One region of the Streptomyces sp. NPDC002018 genome, then DNA from elsewhere that is predicted to be linked to it. Evidence: riboswitches for the same ligand, from Rfam matches in the RefSeq annotation. Region 1 holds a riboswitch; each other region holds the start of a gene.
What was found. Region 1 has a riboswitch for cobalamin ahead of ACFYYH_RS17960 (cobalamin biosynthesis protein). Riboswitches for the same ligand answer to the same signal wherever they lie in the genome.
Positions count from the first base shown of each region.

Region 2: another riboswitch for cobalamin. It lies ahead of ACFYYH_RS04040 (ribonucleoside-diphosphate reductase subunit alpha); the one in region 1 lies ahead of ACFYYH_RS17960 (cobalamin biosynthesis protein).
Region 3: another riboswitch for cobalamin. It lies ahead of ACFYYH_RS06125 (ABC transporter substrate-binding protein); the one in region 1 lies ahead of ACFYYH_RS17960 (cobalamin biosynthesis protein).

Region 1 is NZ_JBIASO010000009.1:345,713-355,049, reverse strand. It holds gene ACFYYH_RS17985 (hypothetical protein) at 1-748, opposite strand, end outside; gene ACFYYH_RS17980 (alpha/beta hydrolase) at 972-2,099, opposite strand; gene ACFYYH_RS17975 (class II aldolase/adducin family protein) at 2,188-2,853, opposite strand; gene ACFYYH_RS17970 (anion permease) at 3,029-4,273, shown strand; gene ACFYYH_RS17965 (hypothetical protein) at 4,360-4,590, shown strand; cobalamin riboswitch at 4,729-4,868, shown strand; gene ACFYYH_RS17960 (cobalamin biosynthesis protein) at 4,901-5,965, shown strand; gene ACFYYH_RS17955 (cobyric acid synthase) at 5,962-7,656, shown strand; gene ACFYYH_RS17950 (putative cobaltochelatase) at 7,691-9,337, shown strand, end outside.
Region 2 is NZ_JBIASO010000002.1:119,545-128,881, reverse strand. It holds gene ACFYYH_RS04060 (DUF6879 family protein) at 1-72, opposite strand, end outside; gene ACFYYH_RS04055 (hypothetical protein) at 44-304, opposite strand; gene ACFYYH_RS04050 (GNAT family N-acetyltransferase) at 431-955, opposite strand; gene ACFYYH_RS04045 (ribonucleotide-diphosphate reductase subunit beta) at 1,118-2,167, opposite strand; gene ACFYYH_RS04040 (ribonucleoside-diphosphate reductase subunit alpha) at 2,167-4,596, opposite strand; cobalamin riboswitch at 4,740-4,882, opposite strand; gene mctP (monocarboxylate uptake permease MctP) at 5,097-6,728, opposite strand; gene ACFYYH_RS04030 (DUF3311 domain-containing protein) at 6,725-6,994, opposite strand; gene ACFYYH_RS04025 (GntR family transcriptional regulator) at 7,259-8,029, opposite strand; gene ACFYYH_RS04020 (sugar ABC transporter substrate-binding protein) at 8,319-9,337, shown strand, end outside.
Region 3 is NZ_JBIASO010000003.1:107,043-116,379, reverse strand. It holds gene ACFYYH_RS06145 (MoaD/ThiS family protein) at 1-139, opposite strand, end outside; gene ACFYYH_RS06140 (putative leader peptide) at 244-360, opposite strand; gene ACFYYH_RS06135 (ABC transporter ATP-binding protein) at 430-1,218, opposite strand; gene ACFYYH_RS06130 (FecCD family ABC transporter permease) at 1,215-2,261, opposite strand; gene ACFYYH_RS06125 (ABC transporter substrate-binding protein) at 2,268-3,281, opposite strand; cobalamin riboswitch at 3,330-3,464, opposite strand; gene ACFYYH_RS06120 (Mov34/MPN/PAD-1 family protein) at 3,454-3,867, opposite strand; gene ACFYYH_RS06115 (amino acid permease) at 4,038-5,510, opposite strand; gene ACFYYH_RS06110 (DUF2017 domain-containing protein) at 5,911-6,489, opposite strand; gene clpS (ATP-dependent Clp protease adapter ClpS) at 6,489-6,794, opposite strand; gene ACFYYH_RS06100 (nicotinate phosphoribosyltransferase) at 6,962-8,290, shown strand; partial or broken gene ACFYYH_RS06095 (nicotinamidase) at 8,655-9,245, shown strand.

The sequences.
Region 1 (9,337 bases):
TCAGGGTCGCCTGGCCCTCCCCCAGGGTGAGCGCGCCGACGGCGGCCAGGCCTTCGAGGGCCCAGTCGAGCAGCGGGGGAAGGAGGGCCTCGTCCAGGGGCTCGGGGGCCGCGGGCTCGGCCGCCATGGGCTCCGCAGGCGCGGACGCGGCGGGCACGGACCCGTCGGCCTGGGACCCGTCGGCCGGGGACTCGTCGGGCACGGGCGGCGGTCCGTACGGGACCTCGCAGCGCTCCTCGTGGAGTTCCGCCACCCGCTGCCGCAGCAGATCGAGCAGGGCCGGCACGAGTACGGGTCCGGCCGAGAGCTGGAGCAGCGAGAGCACCTGGGGGACGGCCTCGACGACCTCGGCGACCGTGGCGGCGGCGACATCCTCGGGAGCCGGGTGCACCAGCGACCAGGCGTCGAAGAGGGCGACCCAGCCGCGCTGGACGGCGCTGTCGTCGCGGTCCCACGCCTGGAGCCGCCAGCCGGGTCTCACGGTGCCGCCGTGGAGCTCGACGAGCCCGGCCAGCCGCGCGCGGTCCCAGCCCGCGCGCACCTGCTCCGGAGTCAGCTCCAGCGCGGCGGCGGCCCGTTCCTGGGCGGGCACGTCGAAGGAACCCGTGCCGGAGCCCCGGTCGACGGCCGCCCAGCGAGCGATCCGCACCGCGTCGGCGAGGACCTCCCTGGCCTGGCGGGCCAGCTCCGCGGCGGGCGGAGTGCCCTCGGGCGGCCGGGGTGCCGGCCTGTTACGGCCGTCGGTCACAGCCCGTCGGGCCGTGGTCAACGGCCTCGGGCGGACGAGTCGGAGTCTGGAGTTGCGCGCCAATTGCTCATCAGGCTTTCGGGACGTCACGGGAGCAGTCTTCCCGGTGACCGCCCGAAAGCCCAAACGGAACCTGTTTTGTCGCTACCGGAACACCGGGGGGAGTCTCCCCGGCCCGACCGGGGCGAGGAGGCGGACGGGACGGAGGAGGCCTGATGGACGGCTACATGAGAGGGGTGAGGAAGCGGCGGAGCGCTTCCTCGTAGCCGGGCGGGTCCGCGTTCCACATCGCGGCGTGCGGAGCGTGCGCCACGGCGTGGAGGCCGATCAGTCCGGGGCGCAGGGCGGCGAGTTCGCGGGAGGGGTCCCAGGAGGCGAGGGTGTCGTCGGGCCCGTGGATGATCAGCGTGGGCACATGCAGATTGCGCGGGTCGGCGGCCTGGAGCAGCCGGTCGCCGTGGAGTCCCGTCCTGCCCTGGGCCGCCCTGACGGCCAGCGGCAGCAGCGGGGTGGGGGTGCGCCGGGCGGTGGCGAGGGCCCGCAGGGTGGCCTCCCAGTCCAGCACGGGCGAGTCCAGCACCAGCCCGGAGATCCGCTCGCTGTGCGCGGAGTTGGCGGCGGCATGCAGGGCCATCGTGGCGCCGGTGGACCAGCCGTACAGGATGACCCGCTCCGCGCCGTAGCGGACGGCGTACCGGATCGCCGCGTCGAGGTCGCGCCACTCGGAGTCGCCGAGATGACCGAGGCCGTCCGGGGAGCCGGGAGCGCCGGGGTCGCCCCGGTAGGCGAGATCGAGGACGGGGACCTGGAGCCCCGCCAGCAGTTCCATGACGTTCAGGGGGTGCTCGCGTGTGGTGCCGAGACCGTGCACGGTGATCACCCAGGTGTCCCGCGCTCCCGGTACGAACCAGGCGGGCAGGAGGCCGAGTTCGCCCGGCACCCGCTCCTCGCGGTGGTCGAGGCCGAGCGCGGTGGTGGGGTCGCCGCTGTGGACCTGGGGGGTGAGGCGTACGCGCGTACCGGGGACGAGGGTGCCGTGGCCGACCCGCTCCAGTCTCCGTACGACGGTGTCCGCGGGGTGCGGGACGCCCTCCAGAACGGGTCCGACGACCGCGTGGACGCCCCGGTTCCCGATCCCGTAGACACCGGGGCGCAGGGCGGCGAGACAGCGGGTCAGGGTGATCTGTCCCGCCGCCGTGGCGTGCACGGTGAGCCGGGGGTCGCCGGGCAGGGGCCGCCCCGGTGACGCCTTGAGCGCGGCATCGCCGGCGAGCCGGCCGGCCGCGACCGCGGCCGCACCGACTCCGATCACTGTGGAGACGGCCGCTGCCGTCGCTGTGGCGGGACGCACGGTCCCAGTGTCGTCACCCCCGGCCGCCCCGGCCACCGGGCGCGGTCCGTCGGGGTACGCGAGCGGCGGGGAACGGGCCGCCGCCGGATCAGCGGCCGGGCTGGCCGTAGCCCCTCAGCTTCTCCCCCGCCTCGCGGAGCTGGTCCTCGGAGAGCAGCGAGGGGGTGCGGCCCGGCACCGAGGAGGCGGTGAGCCAGAGGCGGCACATCCACTCGAGCTGGGCCGTGCGGTCGTAGGCCTGGGCGAGGGTGGCGCCGTAGGTCACCGTGCCGTGGTTCCGGAGCAGACAGCCGGTCCGGTCCCGCAGGGCGGCGAGCATGCCCGCCGCCAGTTCGTCCGTCCCGTACAGCGCGTACGGAGCGACCCGGACGGGTCCGCCGAAGGCCGCCGCCATGTAGTGGATCAGGGGCAGTTCGGGGACGAGCGTGGAGACGGCGGTGGCATGCACGGCGTGGGTGTGGACCACGGCCCGCGCCGGTGTGCTCCGGTAAACGGAGAGATGCAGCGGCAGCTCACTCGTGGGGGTGAATTCACCGAGGACCTGCCGGCCGTCCGGATTCACCCCGACGGCGTCCCCGGGACCGAGCTGTTCATAGGGAATTCCACTCGGCGTGACCAGGATGAGTCCGCCGACCCGTACCGAGACGTTGCCCGAGGTGCCGACGACCAGCCCCTCGGCGGCCGTCCTGCGGGCCGTGTGCACCAAGTCCTGCCAGGCCCCCGCTATCGCGTCCCGGCTCTGCTGATCGGTCATACGGCGATCCTGCCAGGAGTGTCCCGGCGTGTCGTACACCGTTCTCCCGATCATCCGAACAGATCCACGCCGACGTCAGCGGGAGACACCGCGAAGCCCTGCGCAGTTCATCTTCCGTTCACCCTGACTCCCTACGTTCACCGAGGCCCCCTACGTCGAACGATTGCCTGGGTAAATGGAACACATCACACTGCTGCTTGCGATCGTGATCGTGACGGCGCTCGTGTTCGATTTCACGAACGGTTTCCATGACACCGCCAACGCGATGGCGACGACCATCTCGACCGGCGCCCTGAAGCCCAAGACCGCGGTGGCCATGTCCGCCGTTCTGAATCTGGTCGGCGCGTTCCTCTCCGTGGAGGTCGCCAGAACGATCTCCGGCGGGCTCATCAACGAGAACGGCATCCGGACAGAAGTGATCTTCGCGGCGCTCGTCGGCGCCATCCTCTGGAATCTCTTCACCTGGCTGCTCGGCCTGCCGTCCAGTTCCTCCCACGCCCTCTTCGGCGGACTGATCGGCGCCACCCTGATGTCCGTCGGCGCCTCCGGGGTCAACGGCGGTGTCGTCATCACCAAGGTGCTCATCCCGGCGCTCGCCGCTCCGGTCGTCGCGGGTCTCGCGGCGCTGCTGGCCACCCGGCTGACGTACCGCATCGGCCGCGGTACGGACGACAGGGCCACCGCCAAGGGCTATCGCGCGGGGCAGATCGCCTCCGCCGGTCTGGTCTCCCTCGCCCATGGCACCAACGACGCGCAGAAGACCATGGGCGTCATCACGCTCGCGCTGGTCACCGGCGGGGTGCTCGCGCCCGGCTCCAACCCCCCGATGTGGGTCATCGTCTCCGCGGGCACGGCGATCGCGCTCGGTACGTATCTCGGCGGCTGGCGCATCATCCGCACCATGGGCACCGGCCTCACCGATCTCAGGCCGCAGCAGGGCTTCGCCGCCCAGACCAGCGCCGCGACCGTCATCCTGGCCTCCTCCCACCTGGGCTTCTCGCTCTCCACCACCCAGTCCTGCTCCGGGGCCGTGATGGGCGCCGGCCTCGGCCGCAAGGGCGGTGTGGTCCGCTGGTCCACCGCCACCCGGATGTTCATCGCCTGGGGGCTGACCCTGCCCGCCGCGGGTCTGGTCGCCGCCTGCGCGGAGTTCCTGACCGGCCAGGGCAGTTGGGGCGTCGCGGTCGTCGCCGCGCTGCTGGTGGCGTTCTCCGGCGCGATCTGGCTCGCCTCGCGCCGCCGCCCGGTCGACCACACCAATGTCACCGAGAACGAGGCCGGGGAGCCCGCCGACGCCGTGGCCAACGGCGTCGCGGCCGTCGCCCCGCCCCCCACGGCCGGTGCCGCGCAGGACCTCTCGGCCACCATCCCGTCCCCTCCGGGCGGCGCCGGTGAGCCGGCCCGCACCGCCTCGGTCTGAACCGTCCCGGTCCGAACCATCTCGATCCGAACCCTCTCGGTCCGAACCATCGCGGTCCGAACCGCCTCGGTCTAAGGAAAGAACGTATGAAGATCGACTGGGCAGCACTCGGCTCCGTCTTCGGGGTCAGCCTCGTGGCGACCGTCGCCCTCGTGGGCCTGTTCACCCTGGGCATCGTGGGTCTCGCCAGGCGCGAGTCCGCCGTCGCGCAGGGCGGCGGTACGGGCACGGCGGCGCTGGCGCGCACGGGTGCGTACGCCTGCTTCGCCCTCTGCGCGGCGGCCGTGGCGTACGGGATCTATCTGATCGTCGCCTGACCCCCGCCCCTGTCCCGCCCGTCCCGCCCGTCCCGCCCGTCCCGCTTCGCCTCGCCTCGCCCCGCATCGCCCCGGCCCTTACGGGGCGATGTGGGGCTTCGCACACTGTCCCGCCGCAGGTCAGGGATGGGTTGACGGGTGTTCACGGGGCGTGGTGGACTGCCGGGGCCATTACGGCGGCAGAAGAGGAAGCCGGTGCGAATCCGGCGCGGTCCCGCCACTGTCACTGGGAACTGTCCCAGGAGCCAGGAACTCTCGCCGCCGCATCACGTCGAGCCGGGGCGCGGACCCTGAGTGAGGACATTTCGCCATGCCTGGCAGCGGTTCGGCCGCCGTGCGCGGCGGCGGTGCGACCGCCGAGCGGGTCTTCGCGTACGGCGCGGCCCTGGGGCTCCTGGGCGACCGGCTGTTCGGCGATCCGCGCCGGGGGCATCCGGTGGCCGCGTTCGGCCGGGCGGCGGGGGCCGTCGAACGGGCGCTGTGGCACGACCACCGAGGCTGGGGCACGCTGCACACGCTGGTGTGCGCCGGAGGCGCCGCCGGTCTCGCGGTCCTCGCGGCCCGGGGTGCACGGGGAGCACGGGGAGTACGGGGTGTACGGGGTGTACGGGGTGGAGGAGGCATCCCGGAGAGCCGTGCCGCCTCCGTCACGCTGACCGCCCTGGCCACCTGGTCCGTCGTCGGCGGCACCTCCCTGGGCCGGGAGGCGCGCGCGATCGGCGCCGCGCTCACCGCCGGGGACCTCGCGCTGGCCAGGGAGCGGCTGCCACGGCTGTGCGGGCGTGACCCGCAGGCACTGGACGGACAGCAACTCGCGCGCGCCGTCGTGGAGTCCGTCGCCGAGAACACCTCGGACGCCGTCGTGGGCGCGCTGGTGTGGGGGGCGATCGCGGGCGTGCCCGGACTGGTGGGATTCCGCGCGGTGAACACGCTGGACGCGATGGTGGGTCACCGGTCCGCCCGGTACCGCAGGTTCGGCTGGGCGTCGGCCCGGCTCGACGATCTGGCAGGCTGGCCGGGCGCCCGGCTGACCGCCGCCCTGGCCGCCGTCGCCGGTGACGATCCGCGCGGGGCCCTGCGGGCGGTGCGGCAGGACGCGCGCAGGCATCCGAGCCCCAACGCGGGCCCGGTGGAGGCGTCGTTCGCGGGCGCGCTGGGCGTACGGCTCGGCGGGACACTCGCGTACGGCGGACGGGTGGAGCACCGGCCCGTACTGAACGGTGAGGGGCGGCCCGTGACGACGGCCGACATCGAGCGGGCCGTGCGGCTGTCGCGCCGGGTGGGCGGATACGCCCTCGCGGTCTGTGCCGCCGGCCGGTTCGCGTACGGCGCGCTGCGCCGCCGTGCGGCGGACACGGGAAGGGGACTGGGATGAGCCGGGGCGGGCGCGGCGGGGGTCTGCTGGTGGCCGGGACCACCTCGGACGCGGGCAAGAGCGTCGTCACGGCGGGGATCTGCCGGTGGCTCGTACGCCGGGGGGTGAAGGTCGCCCCGTTCAAGGGGCAGAACATGTCGCTGAACTCGTTCGTGACGCGCGAGGGCGCGGAGATCGGACGGGCGCAGGCGATGCAGGCGCAGGCGGCCCGGGTGGAGCCGACGGCGCTGATGAATCCCGTGCTGCTGAAGCCCGGTGGCGACCGCAGCAGCCAAGTGGTGCTGATGGGGCGGCCGGTGGGCGAGCTGAGCGCCCGGGGTTTCTTCGGCAGCCCGGGAGGCGGGACCTCCGGACTCTCCGGACAGCCCGGCGTGCCCGGAAAGCCCGGCGTGTCAGGGGAGTTGGCGGGGGCCGGCGAGCGGGCGGGGGCCAACGCGGTCGCGGGGGCCGGCGCGACGGTCTCGGAGAGCGTGCTGCGCGGGGGGCGGGAGGCCCTGCTCGGCCCCGTCCTGGAGTGCCTGGAGGAACTGCGCTCCACCTATGACGCGGTGATCTGCGAGGGCGCGGGCAGCCCGGCCGAGATCAATCTGCGCCGTACCGACATCGTGAACATGGGCGTCGCGCGGGCCGCGCGTCTGCCCGTGGTGGTGGTCGGGGACATCGACCGGGGCGGGGTCTTCGCCTCGTTCTTCGGTACGACCGCGCTGCTGAGCCCCGAGGACCAGGCCCTGGTCGCGGGGTATCTCGTGAACAAGTTCCGGGGCGATGTGTCCCTGCTGGAGCCCGGTCTGGAGATGCTCCGGGGACTGACAGGACGGGCGACGCTGGGGGTGCTGCCCTGGCGGCACGGCCTCGGCATCGACGAGGAGGACGGACTGCGTATCTCGCTGCGCGGCACCGTGCGCGAGTCCCTGGTGGCTCCCCCGCACGGCGAGGAGGTGCTGCGGGTCGCGGTCTGCGCCGTACCCCTGATGTCCAACTTCACCGATGTGGACGCGCTCGCGGCCGAACCGGGCGTGGTCGTACGGTTCGTGGACCGCCCCGAGGAGCTGGCCGACGCCGATCTCGTGGTGGTGCCCGGCACCCGTGGCACCGTGAAGGCGCTGGCGTGGCTGCGGGAGCGCGGGCTCGCCGACGCCCTGGCGCGGCGGGCCGCCGAGGGGCGTCCCGTCCTGGGGATCTGCGGCGGCTACCAGATCCTCGGTGAGCACATCGACGACGAGGTGGAGTCACGGGCGGGCGCCGTGGCCGGACTGGGGCTGCTGCCCGTACGGGTGCGGTTCGCCCGCGAGAAGACCCTGGCCAGACCGTCCGGGACGGCCCTCGGCGCGCCCGTGGAGGGGTACGAGATCCATCACGGCGTCGCGGAGGTGCGGGGCGGGGACGCCTTTGTCTCCGACGCCGGCGGACGGGCGCTGGACGGCTGCCGGGTGGGCGCCGTCCAGGGCACGCACTGGCACGGGGCGCTGGAGAGCGACACGTTCCGGCGGCGCTTTCTGACGGAGGTGGCGCGGACGGCCGGCCGGCGTTTCGTCCCCGCGCCCGACACGAGCTTCGGCGCGCTGCGCGAGGAACAGCTCGACCTTCTCGGTGATCTCGTCGAGGAGCACGCGGACACGGACGCCCTGCTGCGGCTGATCGAGGAGGGGGCGCCGGCCGGGCTGCCCTTCATCCCCCCGGGGGCCCCATGACCACCACCGCCGTACTCGAAGGAGCGATCAGCATATGAGCATCCCCTATCCGTTCACCGCCATCGTGGGGATGGACGATCTGCGGCTGGGCCTGCTGCTCAACGCGGTCAGTCCGGCGGTCGGCGGAGTCCTCGTGCGCGGGGAGAAGGGCACGGCGAAGTCCACAGCCGTACGGGCCCTGGCCGCCCTGCTGCCCGAGCTGGCGGTGGTCGCCGGGTGCCGGTTCGGCTGTGATCCCGCCGCGCCCGATCCGCACTGCCCGGACGGACCGCACGAGACCGGGCCGGGGGTCTCCAGGCCCCCGCGCATGGTCGAACTGCCCGTCGGCGCCTCCGAGGACCGGCTCGTCGGGGCCCTGGACATCGAACGGGCGCTGTCGGAGGGCGTGAAGGCCTTCGAACCCGGGCTGCTCGCGGACGCCCACCGGGGGGTGCTCTATGTCGACGAGGTCAATCTCCTCCATGACCATCTGGTCGATCTGCTGCTGGACGCCGCCGCCATGGGCGCCTCGTACGTGGAGCGCGAAGGCGTCTCCGTACGGCATGCCGCGCGCTTTCTGCTCGTCGGCACGATGAACCCCGAAGAGGGCGAGCTGCGCCCGCAGTTGCTCGACCGCTTCGGGCTCACCGTGGAGGTCGCGGCCTCGCGGGAGCCGGAGCTGCGGGTGGAGGTCGTACGGCGGCGGCTCGCGTACGACGACGATCCGGCCGGCTTCGCCGCGCGCTGGGCCGGCGAGGAGACCGCGCTGCGGGAGCGGATCGTCGCGGCGCGCGCGCTGCTGCCCGGGGTGCGGCTCGGGGACACCGCGCTGCTCCAGATCGCCGCGACCTGCGCCGCCTTCGAGGTGGACGGGATGCGCGCGGACATCGTGATGGCGCGGACCGCGACGGCGCTGGCCGCGTGGGCGGGGCGTACGGCGGTACGCCCCGAGGACGTGCGGCAGGCCGCGCTGCTCGCGCTGCCGCACCGGCGGCGCCGCAATCCGTTCGACGCGCCTGGGCTGGACGAGGACAGGCTCGACGACACGCTGGAGCGGTTCAAGGGCGAGGACGGCCACGGGGACGGCCACGGGGGTGACGGCGGGGACGACGACCCGGACGGCGGCGGTCCCGGCGGCCCGGACGGACCCGGTGGTGGCATCCCGCCGCAGGGCGGCCCCGAGGCGACGGGGACACCGCCGGAGTCGGGCGCGAGGCGGCACGACGCGCCCGCGGAGCCGGAACCGCCGGCCGGGCCCGAGCCCGGGACGGAGCCCGACGGCCGGCCGCGGGACCCGGCCGCCGATGCCGGAGCGGGTGCCGGAGCGGGCGCGGGTGCCGGTGCCGGTGAGCAGTCCGCCGTACGGGCCGCCGAGCCGTTCCGTACGAAGACACTGAGCGTCCCCGGGCTGGGCGAGGGCGCCGCCGGACGCCGTTCCCGGGCCCGTACCGACCACGGCAGGACGACCGGATCGCGCAGGCCCCGGGGCACGCTGACCAAGCTGCATCTCGCGGCGACCGTCCAGGCCGCGGCCCCGCACCAGCGGGCGCGCGGGCGCGGCGGCCCCGGACTGGTGGTCCGCAGGGACGATCTGCGGCAGGCGACCCGGGAGGGGCGCGAGGGCAATCTCGTGCTGTTCGTGGTCGACGCGTCCGGGTCGATGGCGGCCAGACGGCGGATGAGCGCGGTGAAGGGCGCGGTG
Region 2 (9,337 bases), on a different contig from region 1:
CAACTCCAGGTGGAGAGCGGAGCGTTGTACTCCCGCCATGATTTCAGCGAAGCTCTCCACGCTCTGCGACATCACATGCCTCCCTCAGTACTGGCACCATGCGAGCCGGAATCCGGATCACCGTCTCGTGCGTCGGAATCCCCGTCGCATGACCGGGGATCTCGAACTCGGCGCATTCCCGCTCGGTTCCCTCGTCGGCCCGCCAGCCCTGGATGACCAGGTCGGCGGTGTCCGGGTCGACCCAGGCGGTCGGCGAACCGTTGCCCCCGGTGTTGGGGTCGATCCCGATGAACCGTAATGCCATGGCGACCTCACTTCGCATGGGCGGAAGGCCACTGACGGTAGGAGATCTGGGAGGCTGCTCTCAACAGGCTTGCAGATGCTTGCAGATCCGAGGGATCGCCGCCGGGCCGGGGCCGGGCCGGTGGGGTCAGGTGTTTGTGAGGGGGGCGTCTTCGAGGTGCAGTGTGTAGGTGAGCAGGGGCAGCCCCGGGTACGGTTCCCAGTCCCGTTCGGGAGTTCGGACGAAGCCCAGGCGCTCGTAGATCCGATGGGCCTGGAGCATGACCGACTGGGTCGACAGGACGAGCCGTACGCAGCCCTCGGTGTGCTGGGCGCGTGTCACACAGGCGCGTACGAGCGCCTCGCCGACGCCCCTGCCCCGGGCCGCGGGGTCGACGGCGAGCATGCGGAACTCGGTCTCGCCCTCCCGCGCGATATCCGCCCACGGACCGCCGGCCGGGACGTAGGTGACCCCGCCCAGCACCGTCCCGTCGGGGTCCACGGCGGCCAGCACCACCGCCTCGGCCGCCCGGCGGGCCACATCGCGCAGTGTGGTCAGATACGGGTCGTCCGCACCGAAGTCCAGCAGGCCGTCACCCAGATACGCCTGCGCGGTGATCTCCCCGAGCCGCGCGTACTCCCCGGGCTCGGCCTCCCTGATCGTGAAGTCCATGCACCGATTGTGCGGTACGGGAGTCAGACGCCTTTGTGGGGCTGCCCCGTCAGGCCCGGCCGGCCGCGTACGGGACGAAGGCGGCCCCTCGCCCGCCGGGGACTCGGAGGAGGGGGCCCTGGACGTTCTTCGCGTCGCATGCCCGGCCGGACCTCATCGTGGTCAGAAGTCGTCGTCGAAGCCGACCGTGCCCTCCACCGCGACCTGGTACGCCGACGGGCGGCGTTCGAAGAAGTTCGTCAGCTCCTGGACGCCCTGGAGCTCCATGAAGGAGAAGGGGTTCTCCGCCCCGTACACCGGGGCGAAGCCCAGGCGCTGGAGGCGCTGGTCGGCGACGCACCGGAGGTACTCGCGCATGGACTCGGTGTTCATACCCGGCAGGCCCTCGCCGCACAGGTCGCGGCCGAACTGGAGCTCCGCCTCGACGGCCTCCTTCAGCATGTCCGTGACCTGCCGTTCCAGGTCCTCGTCGAACAGCTCGGGCTCCTCCTTGCGTACCGTGTCCACGACCTCGAAGGCGAAGTTCATATGCATCGTCTCGTCCCGGAACACCCAGTTGGTGCCGGTGGCCAGACCGTGCAGCAGGCCCCGGGAGCGGAACCAGTAGACATAGGCGAATGCCCCGTAGAAGAACAGCCCCTCGATACAGGCCGCGAAGCAGATCAGGTTGAGCAGGAAGCGCCGGCGGTCCGAGCGTGACTCCAGCCGGTCGATCGTCTCGACCGAGTCCATCCACCGGAAGCAGAACTGCGCCTTCTCGCGGATCGACGGGATGTTCTCCACCGCCGCGAAGGCCGCCGTGCGGTCCTCCGGGTCGGGGAGATAGGTGTCGAGCAGCGTCAGATAGAACTGGACGTGCACGGCCTCCTCGAAGAGCTGGCGGGAGAGATACAGCCGCGCCTCGGGGGAGTTGATGTGCCGGTAGAGCGTCAGCACCAGGTTGTTCGCCACGATCGAGTCGCCCGTCGCGAAGAACGCGACCAGCCGGCCGATCATGTGCTGTTCGGCGGGGGAGAGCTTGGCGAGGTCGGCGACGTCGGAGTGCAGATCGACCTCCTCCACCGTCCAGGTGTTCTTGATCGCGTCCCGGTAGCGCTCGTAGAAGTCCGGGTAGCGCATCGGGCGCAGCGTCAGCTCGAAGCCCGGGTCCAGCAGGTTCTTCGTCGTCGCACTGGTCCGGTCGTCGGTACGGCCGGTGGTGTGAGTGGTCATTACTGGCATGCCTCGCAGGACTCGGGGTTCTCCAGGGAGCAGGCCACGGCTTCCTCCGCCGTGGGGGCCATGGCCGCGGTGGCCGCCGAAGTGGCCGTGGCGGCCGTCGGCGCGGTCGCCTGAGCGGGTACGACCGCGCGGGCCGCCCCCGCCGCCCGCGCGATCCGTGTCGCCGGGCGCGAGCGCAGGTAGTACGTGGTTTTGAGGCCCTTCTTCCAGGCGTACGCGTACATCGAGCTGAGCTTCCCGATGGTCGGCGTCTCCAGGAACAGGTTCAGCGACTGGCTCTGGTCCAGGAACGGCGTACGGGCCGCCGCCATGTCGATCAGTCCGCGCTGCGGGATCTCCCACGCCGTGCGGTACAGATCGCGCAGCTCCGCCGGGATCCAGGTGAAGCCCGCCACCGAGCCGTTGGACTCGCGCAGCGCCTCGCGCGAGTGCGCGTCCCAGACGCCCAGCCGCTTCAGGTCCGCCACCAGATACGAGTTGACCTGGAGGAACTCGCCCGAGAGCGTCTCGCGCTTGAAGAGGTTGGAGACCTGCGGCTCGATGCACTCGTACACACCGGCGATCGAGGCGATGGTCGCCGTCGGGGCGATCGCCAGGAGCAGTGAGTTGCGCATCCCGGTCGAGGCGACCCGGGCGCGCAGTGCCGCCCAGCGCTCCGGCCAGGTCAGGTCCACGTCGTAGTGGTCCGGGTGCAGTACCCCCCGGGCCGCGCGGGTCCGGGACCAGGCGGGCAGGGGGCCGTCGCGCTCGGCCAGGTCGCAGGACGCCTCGTACGCGGCGAGCATGATCCGCTCGGCGATCCGGGTGGAGAGCGCGGCGGCCTCGGGGGAGTCGAAGGGCAGCCGCTTCTTGAAGAAGACGTCCTGGAGACCCATCGCGCCCAGGCCCACCGGGCGCCACTTCGCGTTGGAGTTCCCGGCCTGCTCGGTCGGGTAGAAGTTGATGTCCACGACCCGGTCGAGGAAGGTCACGGCCGTACGGACGGTCTCGTCGAGCCGCTCCCAGTCGATCTCGCCCGACTCCAGCACGAACGCGCCGAGGTTGACCGAGCCGAGGTTGCAGACGGCCGTCTCGCCGTCGTCGGTGACCTCCAGGATCTCCGTGCAGAGATTGGAGGAGTGGACGACGCTGCCGGGCTCGGCGGTCTGGTTGGCCGTACGGTTCGAGGCGTCCTTGAAGGTCATCCAGCCGTTGCCGGTCTGCGCGAGGGTGCGCATCATCCTGCTGTACAGCTCCCGGGCCGGGAGGGTTCTGCGGGCCAGGCCCGCCGCCTCCGCCGCGCGGTACGCCGCGTCGAACTCGTCACCCCACAGATCGACCAGCTCCGGCACGTCGACGGGGGAGAAGAGCGACCACCCGCCGTCGGACTCGACGCGGCGCATGAACTCGTCGGGGATCCAGTGCGCGAGATTCAGGTTGTGGGTGCGCCGCGCGTCCTCGCCGGTGTTGTCCCGCAGCTCCAGGAACTCCTCCAGGTCCGCGTGCCAGGTCTCCAGATAGACACAGGCGGCGCCCTTGCGCCGGCCGCCCTGGTTGACGGCGGCGACCGAGGAGTCGAGGGTGCGCAGGAAGGGGACGATGCCGTTGGAGTGCCCGTTGGTGCCGCGGATCAGTGAACCGCGCGAGCGGATGCGGGAGTACGAGAGGCCGATGCCGCCCGCGTGCTTGGAGAGCCTGGCCACCTGGTGGTACCGGTCGTAGATGGAGTCCAGCTCGTCGAGCGGGGAGTCAAGCAGATAGCAGGAGGACATCTGGGGGTGGCGCGTACCGGAGTTGAAGAGCGTCGGCGAGGACGGCAGATAGTCCAGCCGGCTCATCAGCCGGTACAGCGCGGCGACCTCCTCCAGCGCGCGCACGCTCTCGTCCTCGGCGAGGCCGGACGCCACGCGCAGCAGGAAGTGCTGCGGGGTCTCGGTCACCTGACGGGTCAGCGGGTGACGGAGCAGATAGCGGCTGTGGAGCGTACGCAGTCCGAAGTAGCCGAAGCGGTCGTCGGCGGCCGGGTCGACCAGTTGGTCGAGGCGCGCGGCGTGCCGGGTGACGAAGGCGGCCGTACGGTCGGCGATCAGGCCCTCGCGGTGGCCGGTCGCGACCGACGCGGAGAACGACACCGCGCCCTGGCCCGCGGCCTCGTCGGCGATGGCGCGGGTGAGCAGCCGGGCGGCGAGCCGGGAGTAGGCGGGGTCCTCAGCGATCAGCCCGGCCGCCGCCTCGGTGGCGAGCCCGCGCAGTTCGGCCTCGTCCGACGCGGCGTTACGGCCCCGCAGCGCGGCGGCGGCGACCCTGCCGGGGTCGGTGTCGGGCAGATCGGCGGTCAGCTCCGTCAGGGTCCGCAGCAGCGCGGTCCCGGGGCCGTCCACCGCCGCTGCCGGGGCCTGCTTCAGGTCCGCGGAGGCCGGATCGGCTGGCGCGATGGTCACGTGGTGCTCTCCCTCGCTCGGCTCCGGACCGTCGCGAGGGGCAGGGCGGCGCGCACAGCCGTACGGCCCCTCCCGGGGCAGCGCGGAGTGCGGCGTCCACCGGCCCAACCGCGAGGCCCGGACGTCTCGGCGCCCGGATCGGTCGAACCGGACGCACCGTCGGCAGGTGTTCGGACTCGCGGGCATGACAAAGCACACCACAGCACACCGTTGCGGGACAGTTCCGGATTCCCACCGGATTCCCCTGCGTCGACAGCGAGGTCGAGCATACATCTGGGGTGCGGGCCCCGTGCCACCCCCCAGATGTTGTGTCGTGTGCGGTCTGCCCCGGGGTGCCGGACTCATCCGCCACGGGCCCGGGGACAACGCGGAACGGGTCCGCCATGGGCGCGGGGGCAACGCGGAACGGGTCCGTCACGGGCGCGGGGGCAACGGGGAACGGGCCGCCGCGGCCCCCTCATGCGGGGTCGCGGCGGCCCGTTCACGGCCGTACGGGAGGTTCAGCGCACGGGCTCGCCCGAGGTGGCCGCGGGAAGCTCGGTCCGGACGCCCGGGTCGCCCGCGTCCGCCGTGTAGTCGGACGGCGAGGTCTCGTCGATGCCCTCGGGGGCCTTGAGCGCCCGCATGACGAAGGTCAGCACCACCGTCACCACCACGTTCAGCACGAACGCGGTGAGGCCGATGTAGCCGATCTCCCCGATCCCCGGGATCTCCGCCGAGGAGCCGCCGAAGTGCTTCTGGGTGGGGCTCGCGACACCGTACGCCGCGGCCGTGCCGTACAGCATGCCGACGCCCCAGCCGACGAGCAGCGCCCAGCGGTGGAACCAGCGGGTGAACAGACCGCCGACCAGGGCCGGCATCGTCTGGAGGATCCAGATCCCGCCCAGGAGCTGGAAGTTGATCGCCACCGTCTTGTCCATGGAGAGGACGAAGACCAGCGCGCCGACCTTCACCAGCAGCGAGACGATCTTCGAGACCTTGGTCTCCTGGGCCGGTGTCGCGTCCGGCTTGATGAAGTCCTTGTAGATATTGCGGGTGAAGAGATTGGCGGCGGCGATCGACATGATCGCGGCCGGCACCAGCGCGCCGATACCGATGGCCGCGAAGGCCACTCCGGCGAACCAGTCGGGGAACATGGTCTCGAAGAGCTGCGGGATCGCGAGCTGTCCGTTCTCCACCTTGATCCCGGCGGCGATGGCCATGAAGCCGAGCAGCGCCAGCAGACCCAGCATCAGTGAGTACAGCGGCAGGATCGTGGTGTTGCGGCGGATCACGTCGCGGCTCCTGCTGGAGAGCGTCGCCGTGATGGAGTGCGGATACATGAAGAGCGCGAGCGCGGAGCCGAGCGCCAGCGTGGCATAGCCCCACTGCCCGGCGTCGCCCGGCACGAGCGCCCCGCGCGGCTGGCCGGTCGCCGGGTTGGGCTCCGCGAACGCCTCGCCCGCCTTGGCGAAGATGTCGTCGAAGCCGCCCAGTTTGATCGGGATGTAGATGATCGCCACGGCGATCACCAGATAGATCAGGGTGTCCTTGACGAAGGCGATCAGCGCGGGCGCGCGCAGTCCGGAGGAGTAGGTGTACGCGGCGAGCACACCGAAGGCGATGAGCAGCGGAAGGTCCTTGATGAACCAGTTGGTGTTCTCACCGCCGCCGAGGCCCATCACATCCAGCACCGCCTGGATGCCGACGAGCTGGAGCGCGATGTACGGCATCGTGGCGAGGATGCCGGTGAGGGCGACCGCCAGCGAGAGCCCCTTCGAGCCGAACCGCCCCCGGACGAAGTCCGAGGTGGTGACGTACCCGTGCTTGTGCGACACCGACCACAGCCGCGGCAGGAAGGTGAAGATCAGCGGGTAGACGAGAATGGTGTACGGCACGGCGAAGAAGCCGGCCGCGCCGGCCGCGTAGATCGCCGCCGGGACGGCCACGAAGGTGTACGCCGTGTAGAGGTCGCCGCCGAGCAGGAACCAGGTGACCCAGGTGCCGAACGACCGGCCCCCCAGCCCCCATTCGTCGAGGCTGTTCTCGTTCTCGGCCTTGCGCCAGCGCGTGGCCAGGAACCCCATGACCGTGACGGCCAGGAAGAAGAAGATGAAGACGGTGAGCGCGACACCGTTCACGCCGTCGTTCATCGCGACGCACCTGCCCTGCGGGCGCGCTGGTCACGCTGCCAGAGCTGGTAGGCGACCATGGTCAGCGCGGTCGAGACCATCACCCAGGCCATCTGGTACCAGTAGAAGAACGGGATGCCGATGAAGGTGGGATCGGTCTTCGCGTAGGAGCTGACCCAGAGCAGCGCCACGAAGGGCGCGAGGAGACAGAGCGCGATCACCACGCGCGCGGGCGTGACCGTCGGGGGTCGCGTCGTGGGTGGTTTCTCTTCCGGAACTTCTGACACAGCGGATCTGTCCCCTCACTGATCGCCATTGATTAACGCGCAGGAAATCTAGTGCAAGGGCGTCGGCAGGGGGTAGGTCCGGATGTGAAGGACTGGGAGGCGAACGCGAAGGAACCGGGCCCCGGGGCCCGGTTCCTGACCGTACGTCCGATCTTTCCGTACGCTCGCTCCCGCGCCGCCCGCGGCGGTCCGGGGTCGGCGGCCCGAGGCCGGCGGGCCGAGCGAGCAGGCCGGCGTCAGCACGCCGGGGCCGGCGGTTCGGCGTCAGCGCGCCGGGCGCTTGAGCCGGGCCACGAACTTGTAGCGGTCGCCCCGGTAGACCGAGCGCACCCACTCCACCGGCTCGCCCGCGGCGTCCAGCGAGTGCCGCGAGAGCATCAGCATCGGCAGCCCGACGTCCGTGCCGAGCAGCCCGGCCTCACGCGGGGTGGCCAGGGAGGTCTCGATGGTCTCCTCGGCCTCGGCGAGATGGACGTCGTACACCTCGGCCAACGCCGTGTAGAGGGAGGTGTACTTGACGAGCGAGCGGCGCAGGGCGGGAAAGCGCTTCGCCGAGAGATGCGTGGTCTCGATGGCCATCGGCTCCCCGCTCGCCAGCCGCAGCCGCTCGATGCGCAGGACGCGCCCGCCCGCGGTGATGTCGAGCAGCCCGGCCAGCGTGTCATCGGCGGTGACATAGCCGATGTCCAGGAGCTGGGACGTCGGTTCCAGCCCCTGGGCCCGCATGTCCTCGGTGTACGAGGTGAGCTGGAGTGCCTGGGAGACCTTGGGCTTGGCGACGAAGGTGCCCTTGCCCTGGATCCGTTCGAGCCGGCCCTCGACGACCAGTTCCTGGAGCGCCTGGCGCACGGTGGTCCGTGAGGTGTCGAACTCGGCCGCGAGTGTACGCTCCGGAGGAACCGGGGTACCGGGCGGAAGAGTTTCCGTCATATCGAGCAAGTGCCGCTTCAGACGGTAATACTTAGGCACGCGTGCCGTGCGGATGGGAGCTCCGGTCTCGGTCTCTGTGGTGCTCCCGCCCCCGTCCGTGGCCATGGCCTGCCTTCCCGACTCCTGCGCTGCTGCCGTCACCGGCTCCTCCGTCTGTCGCGGCTCACATGGTGGCACGGGCCGGCCACGGGTCGTCGCCCTCCCTCAGGTGTCGGTCCGATAACGGACACGACTGCCCTTCTTATACACCCTTGACACCCCTAAAGGTCTAGGCCAAGCTCCCCGTACTGGTCTAAACCATTAAAGACCAGGTCCCAGCCCCAGCAGTACTCGTCGTAAGTCTTCGCGGTCTTCGCGGTGGGCAGGGGTTGCAGGCATCCCTGAGGAGGGTGGCGTGAAGCGCAAGCTCATCGCGACGGTCGGCGTCGCGGGCATGATGGTCGGTATTGCCGCGTGTGGCTCGGACGACAGCACGGCGTCGAAGGATCCCAAGGACCGTAAGGAGACGCTGACCGTCTGGCTCATGTCGGACGCGCAGAGCACCTGGCCGGAACTGGTCAAGGACGTCAACGACCAGTTCAAGGCCAAGTACCCGAATGTCACGGTCAAGGTCCAGTACCAGCAGTGGGCGGACAAGGCCAAGAAGCTCGACGCGGCGCTCGCCGGCGACAAGTTCCCCGATGTCGTCGAGCTGGGCAACACCGAGACGATGACGTACATCCTCAACGGCGCTCTCGGTGAGATCGACCCCAAGAAGTACGAGAACTCGGACACCTGGATCAAGGGTCTGAAGGACACCTGCTCGTTCGAGGGCAAGCAGTACTGCGTGCCCTACTACGCGGGTGCCCGTGTGGCGATCTACAACAAGGACATGTTCAAGGCCGCCACCGGCTCGGACGTGCTGCCCGCCACCGAGGACGAGCTGACCGCGGCCCTCGGCAAGGTCGGCGCCAAGTACGGCAAGGACAAGGCGTTCTCGCCGCTCTACCTGCCGGGCCGCTACTGGTACGCGGCGATGTCCTACGTCGCGGCGTACGGCGGCAAGATAGCCACCTACGACGAGGGCGCGAAGGAGTGGAAGTCCAGCCTCTCCTCCCCCGAGGCGCAGAAGGGCATCCAGCACTTCGTCGACCTGGTGAACAAGTACAACCACGGCGACAAGACCAAGGACGAGGCGGACCACGCCAACGTCATGGCCAACGAGAAGACCGCGCTCCTCTACGGCAACGGCTGGGAGGCCGGCAGCGTCGTCGACTCGGCCGCCAACGGCAACCCGAAGCTGAAGGACAAGATCGGTACGGCCGGTATGCCCGGCCCCGAGGGCAAGACCCTGCCGTCCTTCATCGGCGGTTCCGACCTCGCCACCATCTCCAAGTCCGGGGTCCAGGACCTCGGTGAGGAGTGGATCGCCGC
Region 3 (9,337 bases), on a different contig from region 1:
GGAGCCGCTCCCGGATACCGGCGTGCCGGGATTCGAGGTCGGCGAACAGCTCGGAGAGCGTGTCACCGGTGCCCTCGACGGCCTTCGCGCCGTCGGTGTAGCTGCGGAGGATGGTCGGGATGCGGACCTCGATGGCCATGGCATGGGCTCCTGTCGGGAGATGGCGTGACGGGCGCGCGGCGCGGGCCCCCGCGCGAGGGGGTGTGGTGCGGATACGGCCGGACGGCGCTCGGGGGCTGTCGCTCAGCCGGCGGCGCTGTCGGGACAGATGGCACTGGCGAGGCGGCACAGATCGACGTGCAGCCGCGCCACGAGCAGCGGGGTGCTCGGCGTCTTGTCGCTCACGTCGGTGAAAACCATGGCTTCATGGTATCGATTCCCGGTCGCCGCCCCGGTAGGGGATCTCGCGGGACGGACGACCGGTGTTCGTCAGATGGACGGCGGCAGATAGACGACGGTGGGGGCGCCGGTGACCGGATGGGTGGTGACCTCGGCCGATACCCCGTAGACCCGCGCGAGCAGCTCGGGGGTCAGAACGGAGCGGGGGGTTCCGGAGGCGACGATCCGGCCGCCCTGGAGCACATGGATCCGGTCGCAGTAGTAGGCGGCGAGGTTCAGATCGTGCAGGGCCAGCAGATTGGTGGTGCCGGACCCTCTGATCAGGGTGAGGACATCGAGCTGGTACCTGATGTCGAGATGGTTGGTCGGTTCGTCGAGTACGAGCAGGGACGGGCGCTGGACCAGGGCGCGGGCGATGAGCGCGCGCTGCCGTTCACCGCCGGACAACGAGGGGAAGGCACGGTCCGCGAGGGCGGCGATCCCGACCCGGCCGAGCGCCGCGTCGGTGAGGGCGGTGTCGGCGGTCGTGTCGGCCTCCCAGAAGTGTTTGTGCGGCGAGCGGCCCATGGCGACGACCTCGCGCACGGTCAGCTCGAAGTCGGACCCACCGTCCTGCGGGACGGCGGCGACACGGCGTGCCCGTGCCTTGGCCGTCATGGTGTGCAGATCGTCGCCGTCGAGCAGGGCGTGTCCCGCGGTGGGACGGAGGGTCCCGTACACACAGCGCAGCAGGGTGGTCTTGCCGCTGCCGTTGGGGCCGACGAGTCCGACGGTCTCGCCGGGGGCGGCGGTCAGCGCGGCGCCGTCGACGAGCAGCCGTCCTCCGGTCTCGTACGAGAGCCCCTCGATCCGCAGTCCGGCGGCGTCCGGGGCGGTCATACCGGTGCTCCTTCGGGGCGGCGGCGCATCAGCCACAGGAAGAGCGGCCCGCCGGTGAGCGCGGTGAGGACGCCGACGGGGATGTCCTGGGGCGCGGCGACGGTACGGGCCGCGAGATCGGCGACGACCAGGGCGAGCGCCCCGCCCAGTGCCGCGACGGGCAGCAGGACGCGATGACCGGCGCCGACGGCCATCCGGGCGGCGTGCGGGGCCAGCAGTCCGATGAAGCCGACGGCCCCGCTCGCGGCGACCATCACCGCGGTGACGAGCGAGGCCAGGACGAAGACGGCGGCCCGGAAGCGTGAGGTGTCGAGGCCGAGGACGGTCGCGCCCTCCTCCCCCACGAGCAGCAGATCGAGCGGCCGGGCCAGCGCCATGAGCAGGGCGGTCCCGGCGGTGAGCGCGACGGCGGGCACGGCGAGCGTGGCCCAGCGGGCGCTGCCGAGGCCGCCGAGCGACCAGTAGAGCGCCTCCTGGAAGTGCTCGGGCCTGGCGGAGAGCATCAGGATCAGGGTGGTGAGCGCGGAGAGGATGTACGAGACGGCCACCCCGGCGAGCACCAGCCCGCCGCCGGTCATCGTGGAGCCGCGCCGGGCCAGCCCGTACACCAGCGCCAGCGCGAGCAGCGCCCCGGCGAAGGCGGCGGCCGGCATGGCGACGGTGGTGGTGACCCCGCCGCCGATGCCGAGGACCAGCACCAGTACGGCGCCGGTGGAGGCCCCGGAGGAGATGCCGAGCAGGAACGGGTCGGCGAGCCGGTTGCGTACGAGTGCCTGGAGGACGGTGCCGACGACGGCGAGCCCGGCGCCGACGATCGCGCCGAGCAGCACCCTCGGCAGCCGTACGTCGAGGACGATGGTGCGGAAGGGGCCCGGCTCGGCGCCGCCGGCCAGGATCGTGAGCACCTGGCCGGGCGGGATCCGTACGGAGCCGAGGGCGAGGCCCGCGACCACGGCGACGGCGAGCGCGGCGGCGAGGCAGCCGAGCACGAGGGTGTGGCGGAGCCGCCCGTGGGCACGGGCGGGCGCGGTCGCGCGGCTCACGGCGGCTTACTTCACGGCTTCGGGGTGGAGCTGGGCCGCGAGCCGTTCGACGGCGGCGGGGGCCCGTACGCCGAGGACCACGTCCGAGAGGGGCATGACCGCGAACCGCTGGTTCCTGACGGCCGGTACGTCCTTGAGCACCGGGTCCTCCAGCAGCCGCTTCTTCTTCTGCGCGACGGTGGTGGAGCCGTAGTCGTAGATGACGATGACGTCGGGCTCGCGTGCGACGACCTGTTCCCAGGTGGCGTCGCCGAAGGACTTGTCGAGATCGGCGAAGACATTGCGTCCGCCGGCCAGCCCGATCAGTTCGTTGCCGATGCCCGTGCCGCCGGCGGTGAACGCGGTCTTGTCGCCGCTGTCGTAGACGAAGACGGAGAGCGGTTCGACGCCCTTCAGCTCGTCGGCGGTGGACGCGACGGTGGTGCGGGCGTCCGCGATCCACGCGCGGGCGCGGTCCTGGACACCGAAGGTACGGCCGGTCTCCTCGACCTCCCGGTAGACGTCGTCCATGGTCGTCCGGCCGTCGGCGCAGTTCTCCAGATTGAGCCGGGTGCCGATCCCGGAGGCCTTGAGGTCGTCGCGGCTCCGGCCGTCCTTGGCGGCGAACGCGCTGGCGTATCCGCCGTAGACGAAGTCGGGGTTCGCGGCGAGGAGCTTCTCCTTGGCGGGGTACTCCGCGGAGAGGACGGGGACGCTCTTGTACGCCTTCTCGTAGGCGGGGAGGATCCGGTCGTCCAGCCAGGCGGTGCCGACGAGGGACTTCTCCAGGCCGAGCGCGAGCATGATCTCGGTGACGTGCTGGTTCATGGTGACCACCCGCTTCGGCGGCGCCTGGTAGGTGGTGGTCACCCCGCAGTTGGTGACGGTGTACGGGAAACCGGGCGCGGCCTGGGCGGCGGGCCGGCCGGCCGCCGGCTCCGCGGTGTTCCCGGAGGTGCCGCAGGCGGCGAGCGGGAGCAGTACGGCGGATATGAGGGCGAGCGGCACGGCGGGTGCGAGCGCACGGCGGCGCCGGGACAGGACAGACACGACTGGGCCTCCTCCGGGGGATTTCCGCGTCCCCTGGCTGGTGGGAGAAGGGCGGCAGGTCAGTTCCTGGCTGGCAGGCTTCGCGCCTGGTCACAGTGGCGGGACCGCGCCGGTTTCGCACCGGCTTCCTGGGTCCTGCCGCCTCGGTTCGGGTCCGAGTCTCTCAGACGATCTCGACGGGCTCCTCGGTGACCTCGCCGTCGACGATCCGGTACGAGCGGAACTGGAAGGGGCCCGCGTCATCGGTGTCCGCGGTGGAGACCAGCACATAGTGGGCGCCGGGCTCGTTGGCGTAGGCGATGTCCGTACGGGACGGGTAGGCCTCGGTCGCGGTGTGCGAGTGGTAGATGATCACCGGCTCCTCGTCGCGGTCGTCCATCTCCCGGTAGAGCTTGAGCAGATCCGCCGAGTCGAACTCGTAGAAGGTGGGTGAGCGGGCGGCGTTGAGCATGGGGATGAACCGCTCGGCCCGTCCGCCGCCCGCGGGGCCCGCGACCACACCGCAGGCCTCGTCGGGGTGGTCGGCTCGCGCGTGCGCGACGATCTGGTCGTGCAGGGCCTGGGTGATGGTGAGCATGCAGAGAATATAAGCGGACACCGCGGAGCACGGCGAAGGCCCCCGGACACCGGTCCGGGGGCCTTCGTACGGCAGGTGGCCGGGCCCTGTGGGGGCCTGTGTGGCCAGGCCCTGTGGGGCCCTGTCCTGCTCCTGTCCAGGATCTGTTCCTGTCCAGGATCTGCCGGGACCTAGTCCACGGCGGAGGCGTACTCCCGCTCGGCGCGCTGCGCGATCGCGGGGTTGCGGCGCTTCAGGAACTGCCAGCCCGCCGCCAGGGCCACCGCCCAGACCGCCGCGACATAGAGACAGACCCGCGCGTCCTTGTCGTAGGCGATCAGACAGGTCACCAGGGCCAGGAAGGCCACCGCGACCCAGCTGAAGAGCGCGCCGCCGGGGGCCGGGAAGGACGAGGCCGGCAGCCGGCCCGCCTCCACACCCCGGCGGTAGCGGATATGGCTGATCAGAATCATCATCCAGGTCCAGATGCCGGCGGCGGTGGCCACGGAGGTCACATAGCCGAAGGCCTTCTCCGGGACGACGTAGTTGAGGACCACGCCGATGCCCATCAGGACGACGGAGACGGTGATGCCGAAGGCGGGGGTCTTACGGGAGTTGAGCCGGCCGAAGATTGTCGGCGCCTCGCTGTTGGCGGCGAGGTCGCGCAGCATCCGCCCGGTGGAGTACATCCCGGAGTTGCACGAGGAGAGCGCGGCGGTCAGCACGACGAAGTTGACGATGCCGGCCGCGAGCGGGATGCCCATCTTCTCGAAGGCGTGGACGAAGGGGCTGTTGCCCGCCGAGAACTCGGTCCACTTGACGACGGCGAGGATGACGGAGAGCGCGCCGACGTAGAAGACGATGATGCGCCAGGGCAGCGTGTTGATGGCCTTGGGCAGGGTCTTCTCGGGGTTCTCCGACTCGCCCGCGGTCACCCCGACCAGTTCGACTGCGAGATAGGCGAACATCACCCCCTGGAGGGTCATCAGGCTGGAGCCGATGCCGTTCGGGAAGATCCCGTCGTGTGCCCAGAGGTTGGAGGCGGCGGCGGTCTCACCGGCGTCGGAGAAGCCGAGGGTGAGGACGCCCAGACCGATGACGATCATGCCGATGATCGCGGTGACCTTGATCATCGAGAACCAGAACTCGACCTCGCCGAAGATCTTCACCGAGATCAGATTGACGCCGAAGAGCACCACCAGGAACACCAGCGCGCTGACCCACTGGGGGATCTGCGGGAACCAGAAGTGGATGTAGATCGCGGCGGCGGTCAGTTCCGCCATTCCGGTGACGACCCACATCAGCCAGTACGTCCAGCCGGTGGCGAAGCCGAAGAACGGGCCGAGGAACTCCCGGGCGTACTCCGCGAAGGAGCCCGAGACCGGCCGGTAGAGGAGCAGCTCGCCGAGCGCCCGCATGATGAAGAAGATCACGACGCCGGCGAGGGCGTACATGAGGATGATGCTGGGGCCGGCCTTGGCGATATTGGCTCCGGCGCCCATGAAGAGACCGACACCGATCGCGCCGCCGATGGCGATCATCTGGACCTGGCGGCTGCCGAGCCCCCGCTCGTAGCCCTCTTCGGCCGGACCGCCCCCGGCGGGGCCGTCCGCGGCGCGGTCGCCGCCGTGTTCCTTTTCCCTGTCGACCTGCGCAGAGGTCATGTCGTGCAACCCTTTCTCCATGCCGATCCGCGCCGGTGTCGGCCGCGGACCAGTTCGTGATCCCCCCGGATACGGATGGAGTGCCGCCGGCGGTCGGCCGGCGAAAGCACCCCCGGGGACAGGGGTGGAGTCCCCGGGGGGTCGTGAAGATTTATCACGGCGGCGGGCGTGACCGGCGGACGGTTCTGTGGCGCAGCCCACAGGAAGAAGCGGAGGAATCGCACCGCGAACCGCAAAGGTCGCCGGACCGGTGACATGATCGTTATGGCGACTTGAGCGTCAGTTGAGCGTACGGGAAGAGGCCGGCCGGGGGCCGCCGCATGACATGTGGACGCCAGCCCCCGGCGCCCGCGCGTCCTGTGCGCGGGACACCGTGGCGGTGCGGCCCGGTCGGCCCGGATCAGGGCATCAGCGTCTCGACGAGGGTTTCCTGGAGCGCGCCGAGCCAGAGGTACGCCATCACCATCGGCTTGCGCGGGTCGGAGTCGGGCAGCCGGTACAGCTCGCCGCCCTCGTCCTCGTCCGTGACCTCCAGCCGCGTACCGATCGTCAGCCGCAGATCGTTGAGCGCGCCGAGCCAGTGCAGACAGTCCTCGGGGGTCAGCTTGAGCACGGCGCCGCCCTCGCCCGTCGAGGTGAGCCCGTCCAGCGAACGGACCAGCGCGATCCCGTCCTGGCGCTTGCGGCCCCGCAGATCGTTCTCCGTGAACCGTCGGAACTCGGCGGAGAACTCCTTCAGTTCGTCGTCGTCATCGCCGTACGCGTCGGGGAAGAGCCGGGCCAGCGCCGGGTCGTCGGGCGGCTCGCTGGGGCCCTCCGCGAAGAGCGAGGCGAGCGGGTCCTCACCCTGGGCGGGCTCGTCACCGGGCCCGATCAGCTCCAGGAGCTGTACGGCCAGGGAGCGCAGGATCGAGATCTCGACCTCGTCGAGCGCGACGGCCGCGCCGCCGCCCGGGATCGCCTCGAAGCGCCCGGCCATCAGGTGCGGTCCTGGGAGAGGGTCGCCCAGAGCCCGAATCCGTGCATCGCCTGCACATCGCGCTCCATCTCCTCGCGGCTGCCGCTGGAGACGACCGCGCGGCCCTTGTGGTGGACGTCGAGCATCAGTCTGTGGGCCTTGTCCTTGGGGTAGCCGAAATAGGTCTGGAAGACGTACGCCACATAGCTCATGAGGTTGACGGGGTCGTTGTGGACGATGGTCACCCACGGCACATCGGGTTCCGGGACGGCAAAGGTCTCCTCGGCCGATTCGGGGCGTTCGATCTCAGTGGGAGCAACACTCACGGTTCCGGACGACCTTCTTCTCTGCCGGGCTTCTCTGCCGGGTCACAGCGTCACCTGACCCATGTCAGAGCGTCACATGACCCATGCTGCCACCCGGAACCGCCTGTCGCACAAACGGCCACACAGAAATCGTCACTCTGACGAGAGGTCGGGGTAGGATCGGTCATATGAACACTGCGGACCTTGGGCTGCCGGTGGACGTGCCGTCGACCGCGCTCTTCACCGACCAGTATGAGCTGACGATGCTCCGTGCCGCGCTCCAGGCCGGCACCGCCGACCGCCGGTCGGTCTTCGAGGTCTTCACCCGGCGGCTGCCCGAGGGGCGCCGCTACGGGGTGGTGAGCGGCACCGGGCGGGTCCTGGACGCCGTCGAGAACTTCCGCTTCGACTCCGATGTCATCGGCTTCCTCCGGTCGAACCGGATCGTCGACGACGAGACGCTCGGCTGGCTCGCCTCGTACCGCTTCGGCGGGGACATCTGGGGCTATCCGGAGGGCGAGGTCTACTTCCCCGGCTCGCCGGTCCTGCGGGTGGAGGGCTCCTTCGCCGAGTGCGTGCTGCTGGAGACCGTGATCCTGTCGATCCTCAACCATGACTCGGCGATCGCCGCCGCGGCCTCCCGGATGTCGGCGGCGGCGGGCGGGCGCGGACTGATCGAGATGGGGGCGCGGCGTACGCACGAACTGTCCGCGGTCGCCGCGGCGCGCGCCGCGTACGTGGGCGGCTTCGACACCACCTCGGACCTGGCGGCCGGGTTCCGGTACGGCATCCCGACGGTGGGGACGAGCGCCCACGCCTTCACCCTGCTGCACGACAGCGAGCGCGACGCCTTCCAGGCGCAGGTGCACGCGCTCGGGCGCGGTACGACGCTGCTGATCGACACCTACGACGTGGCCGAGGCCGTACGGACCGCCGTGGAGATCGCGGGACCCGAACTGGGCGCCGTCCGGATCGACTCCGGCGATCTGCTGCTGGTCGCGCACCGGGTACGCCAGCAGCTCGACGAACTGGGCGCGGTGAACACCAGGATCGTGGTGACCTCCGACCTGGACGAGTACGCCATCGCCTCGCTGGCCGCGGCGCCCGTGGACGCGTACGGCGTCGGCACCCAGCTCGTCACCGGCAGCGGGCATCCCACCTGCTCCATGGTCTACAAGATCGTCGCCCGTGCGGTGTCCTCGGATCCGAGGGCCCCGCTCCAGCCGGTGGCGAAGAAGTCGCTGGGCGGGAAGCTCTCGGTGGGCGGCCGCAAGTGGGCCGCGCGACGGGTGGACGCGTGGGGGTACGCCGAGGCCGAGGTGCTCGGCACGGGTACGGTCCCGTCGGACCTGCTGGACCGGCAGCTCCATGTGCAGCTCGTCAAGGGCGGCGAGATCGTCGCCCGGGAGCCGCTGGAGGTGGCGCGCGAGCGGCACTTCGCGGCACGGGCCGCGCTGCCGGTGTCCGCGACGCAGCTCTCGCGGGGCGAACCGGTGATCCCGACCGAATACATATGAGAACCGCGGAGACATGAGACACAGGGGACGGCGGTGACGGGACGGTGGTGAGGCGGATGCCCGGCTCCTCCCGTCGCGGGGCCCGGTCCCCAGGGAGCGGACACACCCCGGGGCGCGCGTGTGCCCGGGGGCCGGCCGGACCTCCGGCCGTCTCCCCGGCCGGTGCCGCTCCCGCCGCTCCCGGCTGCCCTGCCCTTCCCGGCCGATCCGATGTTCCCGTCCGCCCCGCCGTTCCCGGCCGATTCGCTACTCCCGACCGATCCGGCGTTCCCGACCGATTCGCCGCTCCCGACCGGCTCTCGTTCCCGTCCTCCGTTCCCGCCCGCAGGCCGCTCGCCCGCCCCTCCGCCGAAGGAAGACCGTCATGCACCGCGCGTTGATCGTCGTAGACGTTCAGAACGATTTCTGTGAGGGCGGCAGTCTGGCGGTGACAGGAGGGTCCGAGGTCGCCGCCGCCATCACCGACCTGATCGGCGAGGCCTCCCCCGGATACCGGCATGTGGTCGCCACGCGGGACCATCACATCGACCCGGGTAATCACTTCGCCGTCGGTCCCGACAGCCCCGATTTCGTCCGGACCTGGCCCGTGCACTGTGTGGCGGGTACGGAGGGGGCGGGCTTCCACCCCAATTTCGCCCCGGCCGTCGCCTCCGGCGCGATCGACGCCGTCTTCGACAAGGGCGCGCACGCGGGGGCGTACAGCGGCTTCGAGGGCGCCGACGAGAACGGTGTCCGGCTCGCGGACTGGCTGCGGGAGCGGGAGATCACGGAGGTCGACCTGGTGGGCATCGCCACGGACCACTGCGTCCGGGCGACCGCGCTGGACGCGGCCCGTGAGGGCTTCGCCACGCATGTGCTGCTCGATCTGACGGCGGGCGTGGCCGTGGAGACCACGGAGCGGGCCCTGGCGGAGATGCGGGCGGCGGGGGTGGAGCTGACGGGCAAGCCCGTGGTGACGGCCCGGCTGACCCCGCCCGGTCCGCGCAGCGCCCCCGAGGAGCCCTCCGGGGGCCCCGCGGGATCCGGAGAGGCCCCGGTCGGCCCCGG